DNA from 2 places in the Polaromonas sp. SP1 genome. Region 2 is predicted to be linked to the other one. Evidence: riboswitches for the same ligand, from Rfam matches in the RefSeq annotation. Region 2 holds a riboswitch; the other holds the start of a gene.
The links. Region 2 has a riboswitch for glycine ahead of DT070_RS05390 (D-amino acid dehydrogenase). Riboswitches for the same ligand answer to the same signal wherever they lie in the genome.

Region 1 (4,860 bases), 1.2 Mb from region 2:
ATCGCCGGCTTCGGCCCGGGCCTGCTGATCGGTTGTGCATTGATGCTGTTCGTGCACCTCTACTGCCGCTGGAAGGGCTGGGGCAAGCACGACGGCGACGGCCGCCTGAGCTTTGGCAAGGCGACCTGGCAGGCCGGCTGGGCGCTGCTGATGCCGGTGATCATCCTGGGGGGCATTTACGGCGGGATTTTCACGCCGACCGAAGCGTCTGCGGTGGCGGTGTTCTATGCGCTGGTTGTCGGCATCGTGATCTACCGCGAAATCAAGCTCGCAGACCTCTACGTCATCCTGCGCAAATCGGTCATCTCCAGCGCCGTGATCATGTTCATCATCGCCAACGCCGGGCTGTTCGCCTTTCTGATCACCCGAGCCGGCGTGCCGGATGCCATTGGCCGCTGGCTTGAGGCCGTTCTGCAGTCGCCCGCACTCTTCCTTCTGGGCGTCAACGCGGCTCTCTTCGTCATCGGTATGTTCATTGAAACCAGCGCCGCCATCATCGTGCTGGCGCCCATCCTGGCGCCGGTGGCCGTGCATTTCGGCATCGACCCGGTGCATTTCGGCCTGGTGATGGTGGTCAACCTTGCCTTGGGCATGATCACGCCGCCATTCGGCGTGAACCTGTTCGCAGCCTGTACCGTCGCCAAAATATCGCTGGACCGCATCATCCCGTACCTGCTGCCCTTCGTATTGGTCATCCTGGGTTGCCTGATGGTGGTGACTTACGTACCGCAGTTATCGCTGGGCCTGCGTGACCTGGTGTACGCCAAATAGCTTATTTTCAGACGGGGTTTCACGACTCTGTCATCTGCGGGGGCGATGCTCTAGGGCCTGTTAACGCTATTTATGCAAGATGCGTTGCGAGTCAAAAAGGCCTTGAGCAAGGCGCAAAACGCAGGCGGGGTAGACCCCGTCAAGGCTTTGCAACGCCGCGCAAGGCCTTTTTGATCGCAACCCGGAGGGAATGGGGTGAAAACGGCGCCACTCCGCGTTGCGCTCCTCACCCAGACTCCCGGTCTGGGATTCGTCGCGCGCCTTGATTGGCGCCGTTTTCACCCCATTCGCATTTGCATAAATAGCGTTAACAGGCCCCTACTTTCATGTGAGGATGAAATCCATGCAGCTCCACAAAACCGACCGTGCCCGCGCCGAGCTCAAGCCTGGCGTGAGAACGCTAGGCCAGCGCGAGCGCACCCTGCTGCTGATGGCCGACGGCAGCAAATCCGCCCAGGATTTCCGCCCGCTGTTTGACGGCGACGGCGAGGCCATTGCCCTGCGGCTTTTGCGCGAAGGCTTTCTGGAAGCGCATCCCGGGAAAACGGCAGCGCCTGCCCCGGCAGTTGCGGCCCCGCCCGCGCCAAAACCCACGCCCGCCCAGCTGAAAGACTTCCCCAGCCCGGAAACGACGCAGGCCATCCAGGTCTCGGCCGACCAGTTTGAGGGCAAGCGCTCGCTCGCCACGACCCGGATGTTCCTGTTTGACATCTGCGAGCGCATGTTCGCCCGGCGCAACCCGGAGATGGCTGAGCGCTTTCGCGAAGCGCTGCGCAACGCCAAAGACCGCGAGACCATGCTGGCCGCCTCGCGCGAGATGATCGAGGAAATCGAAAAAATCGCCGGCCACGAACGCGCCGACTCCATCAGCGAACGCATCGCCATGCTGCTGCCGCATCACCAGGCGGCCTGAGAACCTCCTTCCGTTACACTCCTCGGGGTCAGGAGAGAGTTTTCCTCAGCGAAAACCGCCGAAGGCGCACGAGCACCCTGGGGCACCCCCCTTGAGTCGCACTGAACGCTCAGGCAAAAGGACTGGCAACCGCCCTGCGGCGCACCACGCGGCACGGCGTTCCCTACTGGAGAGAGGCAGCCTTTCACAGGCAGCCCACCGAAGGAGCAAACCCGCATCGCCGGGTGAATCTCTCAGGTAAAGTGGACAGCAGGGGCAGCCCATGGATCGAGAACATGTTCTTGCCATGACCGTGTTTGCCCCCCCGGAGAATGCCTTGTCCGATTCGTCCACCCCTTCCGCCGCTTCCGCCGCCCCTGAAACCCTGCTGAAAACGCCCTTGCACGGCCTGCATGTGGAGCTCGGCGCGCGCATGGTGCCTTTTGCGGGCTATTCCATGCCGGTGCAATACCCCGCGGGCCTGATGGCGGAACACCTGCATACACGCCAGGCCGCCGGCCTCTTTGATGTGTCCCACATGGGCCAGTTGCGCCTGGTGGGCGCCGATGCGGCTGCCGCGCTGGAGTCGCTGATCCCGGTCGATGTGATCGACCTGCCCGCCGGCAAGCAGCGCTACGGCCTGCTGCTCAATGACGACGGCGGCATCATCGATGACCTGATGTTCTTCAACCGCGACTACGCCAACGGTGGCGATCTTTTTGTGATCGTCAACGGCGCCTGCAAGGTGGGCGACATCGCGCACATCCAGGCCCGAATCGGCTCGCGCTGCAAGGTCATTCCCATGCCCGAGATGGCGCTGATGGCGCTGCAGGGCCCGCAGGCCGTCACCGCCCTGCAACGGCTGGCGCCGGGCGTCGAAAAGCTGGTGTTCATGACCGGTGGGCAATTCACCGTGGCCGGCTGCGACTGCTTCATCACCCGCAGCGGCTACACCGGTGAAGACGGCTTTGAAATCTCGGTGCCGGCCACGCAGGCCGACACCCTCGCACGCGCGCTGCTCGCCGAGCCCGAAGTCAAACCCATCGGCCTGGGCGCGCGCAACTCGCTGCGGCTCGAAGCGGGCCTGTGCCTCTACGGCAACGACATCGACACCACCACCACACCGGTGGAAGCCAGCCTCAACTGGGCCATGCAAAAGATTCGCCGCACGGGCGGCGCACGCGCCGGCGGCTTCCCCGGCGCCGACAAAATTCTGGCGCAACTGGCCGACCCTGCGCTGCTCACCCGCAAACGCGTCGGCCTGGTGGCGCTGGAGCGCGTGCCGGTGCGCGACCACACCGAACTGCAAAGCACCGACGGCGCCGTGATTGGCGAAGTCACCAGCGGCCTGCTCGGCCCCACGGTCAACCAGCCGGTTGCGATGGGCTATGTCAAACCTGAATTCGCGGCCCTGGGCACGCGCGTGAACGCGATGGTGCGCGGCAAGGCTGTGCCCATGGAAGTCGCCGCCATGCCGTTTGTTCCCGCCCGCTACTACCGCGGTTAAGCATTTTTTGAGTTTTAGTTTTAGTTTTAGTTTCTGCTCACTCAACCCCTGGAGAACCTCATGACCGTCAAATACACCGAAGACCACGAATGGCTCAAGATTGAAGGCAACATCGCCACCGTCGGCATCACGGTGCACGCGCAGGACGCGCTGGGCGATGTGGTGTTTGTGGACCTGCCCGCAGTGGGCGCCACCTTCGCCCAGAAAGAAACCGCCGGCGTGGTGGAGTCCGTGAAGGCCGCCGCCGACGTGTACATGCCCGTCAGCGGCGAAGTCACCGAAATCAACGAAGCCCTGAAAAACGACCCCTCGCTGGCCAACAGCGACCCGATGGGCGCCGGCTGGTTCTTCAAGATCAAGCTGTCTGAACCTTCGCAGCTGGACGCGCTGATGGACGAGACACGCTACACCGCCTTCGCTGCCTGAAGATATGGCCCCCACGCTTTTCACTTCGTGTAATACGCTGCCCCCCGAGGGGGCTGTGCTTGCTTGGGGCGGCCCGGCGCTGCGCACGTCGGCTAGCGAATGTTTACCCTCCCGTTTCTAGGACCCGATATGTTGATGCAATCCGCCAAGCCGCTGGGCGATCTTGAAAACCCTTCCGAATTCATTGCCCGCCACATCGGCATTGACGAAGCCGACGAAATCCACATGCTCAGCATCGTGGGCTCGGCCTCGCGCCGCGCGCTGGTCGAAGGCATCGTGCCGCGCTCGATTGCACGCAGCACGGCCATGGCCATTCCCGCGCCTGTCACCGAAGCCGCCGCACTCAAGCAGCTCAAGGCCATTGCGGCCAAGAACCAGGTGTTCAAGAACTTCATCGGCCAGGGCTATTACGGCACCTACACGCCGGGCGTGATCCTGCGCAACATCCTCGAGAACCCCGCCTGGTACACCGCTTACACGCCTTACCAGGCCGAGATTTCGCAAGGCCGCATGGAAGCGCTGATCAACTTCCAGACCATGGTGTGCGACCTGACGGGCATGCCGATCGCCAACGCCTCCATGCTCGACGAAGCCACCGCCGCCGCCGAAGCCATGACGCTGGCCAAGCGCAGCGTAAAAAGCAAGAGCAATGTCTTTATCGTGGCGGGTGATTGCCATCCGCAGACGATTGAAGTGATCCAGACGCGCGCCAGGCCGCTGGGCATCGAGGTGAAAGTCAGCACCGCATCCGTCACGGTGCCGCAGCTGATGGCCGAAGGCAATTACTTCGGCGTGCTGGCGCAATATCCCGCCACCACCGGCAGCATCCATGACCTGCGCCCGCTGGCCGGCCAGGCGCATGTCGACGGCGCGGCCCTGTGCGTGGCGGCCGACCTGCTGGCCCTCACGCTGCTAACGCCACCCGGCGAATGGGACGCCGACATTGTGCTGGGCAACACCCAACGCTTCGGCATGCCCATGGGCAACGGCGGCCCGCATGCGGCTTACCTTGCCTGCCGCGACGAATTCAAGCGCTCGCTGCCCGGCCGCCTGGTCGGCGTCACCGTCGACAGCCACGGCAACCCAACCTACCGCCTTGCACTGCAAACCCGCGAGCAGCACATCCGCCGCGAAAAGGCCACCTCCAACATCTGCACCGCACAGGTGCTGCCGGCCGTGATCGCCAGCATGTACGCCGTCTACCACGGCCCGCAAGGCCTCAAGCGCATCGCCGAGCGCGTGGCCGCCTACACCGCCATCTTTG
Region 2 (4,860 bases):
GAGTTGCATGACGTCATCCTCGCCGTGCATTCGTACGCCGGCATGATCGGCACGGCGGTGACTGACCGCATGCCCGAGCGCATCAAGCACCTGGTGTATGTGGATGCGGTGGTGCCCAAGCCCGGCGAAAGCTGGAGCAGCACGCAGGCCAGCGCGACGCAGCAGCAGCGCATGGCGGCGGCGCAGGCGTCGCCGAACTTCAGCTTTCCGCCGCCTGACCCGGAGGTGTTTGGCCTGCATGACGCCGACCATGCATGGGTAAAACGCCGGCAGACGCCGCACCCAGGCAACACCTACCAGGCGCCGCTGCACTTTGATGTGAAGCGTGTGGCGGCGGTGCCGCGCACCTTTGTCAATTGTGTGGACCCGGCGCTGGCGACCATTGCACCCAGCCGCCTGCGTGTGCAGGACCCGAAATTCTGGGACGGCGCGTGGCTGCCGAATTCGCGGGTGGTCGAGATCAAGACCGGGCACGACCCGATGATCAGCGAGCCTGCGGCGCTGACAAAATTCCTGCTGGAAAGCGCCGAATGAATTTGCTCGGCCGCCGCCAGTTCACCGCCGCGTTGGCGGGCAGCCTGGCCTTGCCGCAGCTGGCGCGGGCGGCAGACACGGCATTGCCGGTGCCCGCATCGTTGCCGGCGGCTGCCGGCATCGCGGCACTGAAAAAAGAGCCGCTGGTGCTGCTGGTCAGCCTGCCCGGCTGCCCGTATTGCGAGCTGGTGCGGCGCAACTACCTGTTGCCGGCGCAGCGTGAGGGCAGCATGCACGCCTGGCAGCTCAACATCAGCGACCGCATCACGCCGCTGACGGGCTTTGACGGCAAGGTGACGACAGCCGCCGCGCAAGTCGCGGCATGGAAGGCGGGCTTCACGCCGACAGTGCTGTTTCTCGGCCCGGCTGGGCAAGAACTGGCGGAGCGGCTGGTGGGCCTGGCGTCTGTGGATTTTTATGGTGCCTACCTGGATGCGCGGCTGGCAGAGGCGCGCAGGGCGGTAAGGGCGCTTTAGCCAGCACCCGGCCGTTGAGGCTGCCGCCGGGCAGAAACTTCATTTGCTATTATTTTGATAGCTGCTAGTCAAGGCGGGTATTGGGCTAGATGCCTTTTTTATCATTAATACTCCTTTGGCCGCCCTGAACCAGAATCTGCCCTCTTCCCAACCATGACTGGCCCCAATTCCCTGCTTGCCGCCATTCACGAGGAAGTGAGCCTGCAGCCCTATGACCCGCGCTGGCCGGGCCTGTTTGCCGCCGAGCGGGACCGGCTGCGGCTGCTCGCGCCGCAGCTTCCGGCGCGCCTGATCGACATCCAGCACATCGGCAGCACGGCGGTGCCGGGCCTGGCGGCCAAACCGGTGATCGACATGCTGGCCGGGGTCGAATCGATGGCGGCGGCCGAGGCGCTGTTGGCGCCGCTGTGCGCCAACGGCTACACCACGTCGGCGGAGTTCAACGCCTCACTCAACGACCGCAAATGGCTGATGCGCTGGGCCGACGGGCGGCGCACGCACCATTTGCACATCGTGGTGCACGGCGGCGATGTGTGGGCCGGGCGCCTGCGCTTTCGCGACGCACTGCGTGCGGATGCGGCGCTGGCCGCGCGCTATGCCGCCCTCAAGGCGGAGCTGGCGGCGAAGCACCCGCGCGACCGTGAGGCTTACACCGATGCCAAGGCCGCGTTTGTGCAGGCGGCCAGCAAGGGCTGAGCGCTTCTACTATTAAGGTTCTGAATCACTCCGCTAGACCAGTACTGAAGGCCCCATCCACGCTTGGCAAAACCGCCTTCGGTGGTAAATTCAAACCCGTTCAAGCAGGAGAGCGCTGCCCGCAAAGGCAGCCACCGAAGGCGCAAACTTCCATAATCGCTCAGGTCCCGTACTGCCCGGAACACACAGCCGTCTGGAGAGACGCCGCACGCAATGTGCAGCGCACCGAAGGAGCAAAGCCGATGCTTGTCATAGACATCAAGCACGGCTGAATCTCTCAGGTACCAAGGACAGTGGAAGCGGCCGCAAGCATGCTGACAGGCGATGCTTGGCGGTTGCCACGTTTCTTTTTTGAATCACGCACCCCCCAAGACCCTGCAGCACTTGCGCAACTGCAATGTTCTGCTTGAAAAAAGGATTCGCCATGAAAGTCATGGTTTTGGGGGCGGGTGTCACGGGGATCACCACCGCCTGGTATTTGGCGCAACGCGGTCATGAGGTGACGGTGGTCGAGCGCCGCGGCGCGGCCGCGATGGAAACCAGCTTCGCCAACGGCGGGCAAATATCGGTGAGCCACGCCGAGCCCTGGGCCAACCCGGGCGCACCGCTCAAGGTATTGCAATGGCTGGCGCGTGAAGATGCGCCGCTGCTCTTCAGGCTGCGGGCCGATGTGAACCAGTGGCTGTGGGGCCTGGAGTTTCTGCGCAACTGCACGCCGGCGCGCACCGCAGAAAACATCAAACAAATCGTGAGCCTGGGCATGTACAGCCGCGGCGCGCTGCAAAAGCTGCGTGCCGAGCTGGGCCTGCAATACGACGCGCAGACCAAGGGCATCCTGCACTTCTACACCAGCCAGGCCGAGTACGACGCCGCGCAGGAACCGGCGCGCATCATGCGCGAGCACGGCTGCGAGCTGGACATGAAAACCGCCGACGAGTGCGTGGCCATTGAGCCGGCGCTGGCGCAATGCCGCAGCAGCATCGTGGGGGGCAGCATGACGCCGAGCGATGAGTCGGGCGATGCGCAAGCTTTTACCACCGCGCTGGCCGCGCGCTGCGAGCAGGCGGGCGTGAAGTTTTTGTACAACACCACCGTGCTGGGGCTGGATGCCGCAGAGGGGCAACTCAATGGTGTGCAAGTCGCGATGGGCCGCGGTGAGGCCGGCGGCAAGGTCGAGATGCTGAAGGCCGACGCCTATGTGATGTGCCTGGGCGCCTTCAGCGCGCAGTGGGCCAAGGTGCTGGGGCAAAGCCTGCGCATCTACCCGGCCAAGGGTTACTCGGTCACGCTGCCGGTCATCAACGAAGCGGCCTCTTACCAGGTCAGCCTGACGGACGACGAGTACAAGCTGGTGTTCTCGCGCTTTGGCAATCGCCTGCGCATTGCCGGCACGGCCGAACTCAACGGCTACAACACCGAGCTGAACCTGGTGCGCTGCAATGCCATCGTGCGCCGGGTGAAGCAGCTCTTCCCCGAGATGACGGACGGCGAAGGCGCGCAGTTCTGGACGGGCCTGCGCCCGGCCACGCCGAGCAACGTGCCGTACATCGGCAAGAGCCGCGCATCCAACGTCTTCCTCAACACCGGCCACGGCACGCTGGGCTGGACGCACGCCTGCGGCTCGGGCGCGGCGATCGCGGACATCGTGAGCGGGCGCGTGCCGGAGGTGGACTTTGCGTTTACCGGCATGCCGAAGGCGGGGCGCGTGATGGCATTGCCGGGGATGGTGAAGGCCTGATCGGCGAGCGGCTGCATCAGATGAGCGGAAACGGTAATATCGCCCTCCGTTCATCAAGCCACTGCAGCCAATGACATCACCTGCCACCACGCCGCCCGACGGCCTTCCGCACTACCGCCTCCTCACCGGCCCGGACGACGCGAGCTTTTGCCACCGGGTGAGTGAAACCCTCGCGCTGGGTTACGAGCTTTACGGCTCACCGGCGGCAACCTTCAACGGCGAGCGTGTGATCGTGGCGCAGGCGGTGCTGTGGCCTGCAGTTCGCAACGGCAAGGCATGAGCAACGCCCTGCCCCTGAACCCCGCCACCCTGCAGGCGATGGCGGATTTCCCGCGCCAGCTGGAGCAGTTCTACGACGCGATTCCGCCAAGCCACAAGGACTGGACGCCGCCGTCATGGGACGGCATTCCGAGCGAAACTTTTACGGCACTGGGCCAGGTTTGCCATGTGCGGGACATCGAGATCGACGGCTACCACGTGCGGATTCAGCGCACGCTGGCAGAAAACAATCCGCTGCTGGAATCGCTGGACGGCTACGTGCTGGAAAAGGAACGCGACTACGCACACGCCGATGCGAATGAAGTGCTGGCGGCGTTTCGCGCCGCGCGTGTGAAGACGATGGCGATCCTGGCGGGCATCACACCGCAGCAGCTGGACCGCACGGCGGAGTTCGAAGGCTACGGCGCGCTGACGCTGCGCAGCCTGGTGCACTATTTGTGCAGCCACGACCAGCAGCATTTGGCGGGTTTGCAGTGGCTGCTGGGGAAGATTGATGCGGCTGGCGCTGCAGATGAAAAAGGGAAGTTGTAACGCTTTCTTATCAGGAAAGCTGCTTAGCGCGCTACCTCGCCCCCTCTTTTTTCAACTGAAAAACAACGAATTTCCCACGTCAAGCCCACTTTATGACCCTTTAGAGTTGGTCAACCTGTAAGTAAAAGTTAGTTTGGACGCACACTGAGACCAACCGGCGTCTCTGCCGTGCGGCCGCAATGCGGTTCTATCCATAACTACTGGGGTGATTAAAGATGATGGTGTATCTACGTAACGCGGCGGTTCTGACCGGCACCGCCCTGGCGCTGAGCGCAAGCTGGGCCCAAACCGAAACCCCGCGCGCGCCCGCCAAGGCCAAGCCAGCGGCCGCAGCGCCTGTCGAAAAATTTTCAGGCCCGCGCGAAAAAATGGTCGTGGCCATGCCCAAGACCTACGGCAAGACCGAGACGATGGCGCTGTGGGGCGACTATTTCAGCCACCTGTCGCGCTGCGCCAATGTGGAACTGCAGAACGCCCAGGGCGATTCGCTCGAGCGCACCAGCAACGTCGACATCCTGGGCGAGAAGGAACTGGTCGAAGCCCTGTCGACCGGCAAGGCCCAGATCGGCCAGGTGAACCCCGGCCTGGCCGCGCAGATGGTGACCG

Region 1: linked by a shared signal. The riboswitch ahead of gcvT (glycine cleavage system aminomethyltransferase GcvT) and the one ahead of DT070_RS05390 (D-amino acid dehydrogenase) in region 2 are both predicted to bind glycine.

What each region holds. Positions count from the first base shown of each region.
Region 1 covers NZ_CP031013.1:4,405,391-4,410,250, forward strand. Annotated here, with positions in the region: gene DT070_RS20665 (TRAP transporter large permease) at 1-771, shown strand, start outside; gene DT070_RS20670 (hypothetical protein) at 1,115-1,684, shown strand; glycine riboswitch at 1,704-1,819, shown strand; glycine riboswitch at 1,841-1,944, shown strand; gene gcvT (glycine cleavage system aminomethyltransferase GcvT) at 1,971-3,170, shown strand; gene gcvH (glycine cleavage system protein GcvH) at 3,231-3,596, shown strand; gene gcvP (aminomethyl-transferring glycine dehydrogenase) at 3,726-4,860, shown strand, end outside.
Region 2 covers NZ_CP031013.1:1,127,967-1,132,826, forward strand. Annotated here, with positions in the region: gene DT070_RS05375 (alpha/beta hydrolase) at 1-534, shown strand, start outside; gene DT070_RS05380 (hypothetical protein) at 531-1,010, shown strand; gene DT070_RS05385 (GrpB family protein) at 1,164-1,706, shown strand; glycine riboswitch at 1,890-2,009, shown strand; gene DT070_RS05390 (D-amino acid dehydrogenase) at 2,131-3,444, shown strand; gene DT070_RS05395 (DUF1737 domain-containing protein) at 3,515-3,724, shown strand; gene DT070_RS05400 (DinB family protein) at 3,721-4,254, shown strand; gene phnD (phosphate/phosphite/phosphonate ABC transporter substrate-binding protein) at 4,473-4,860, shown strand, end outside.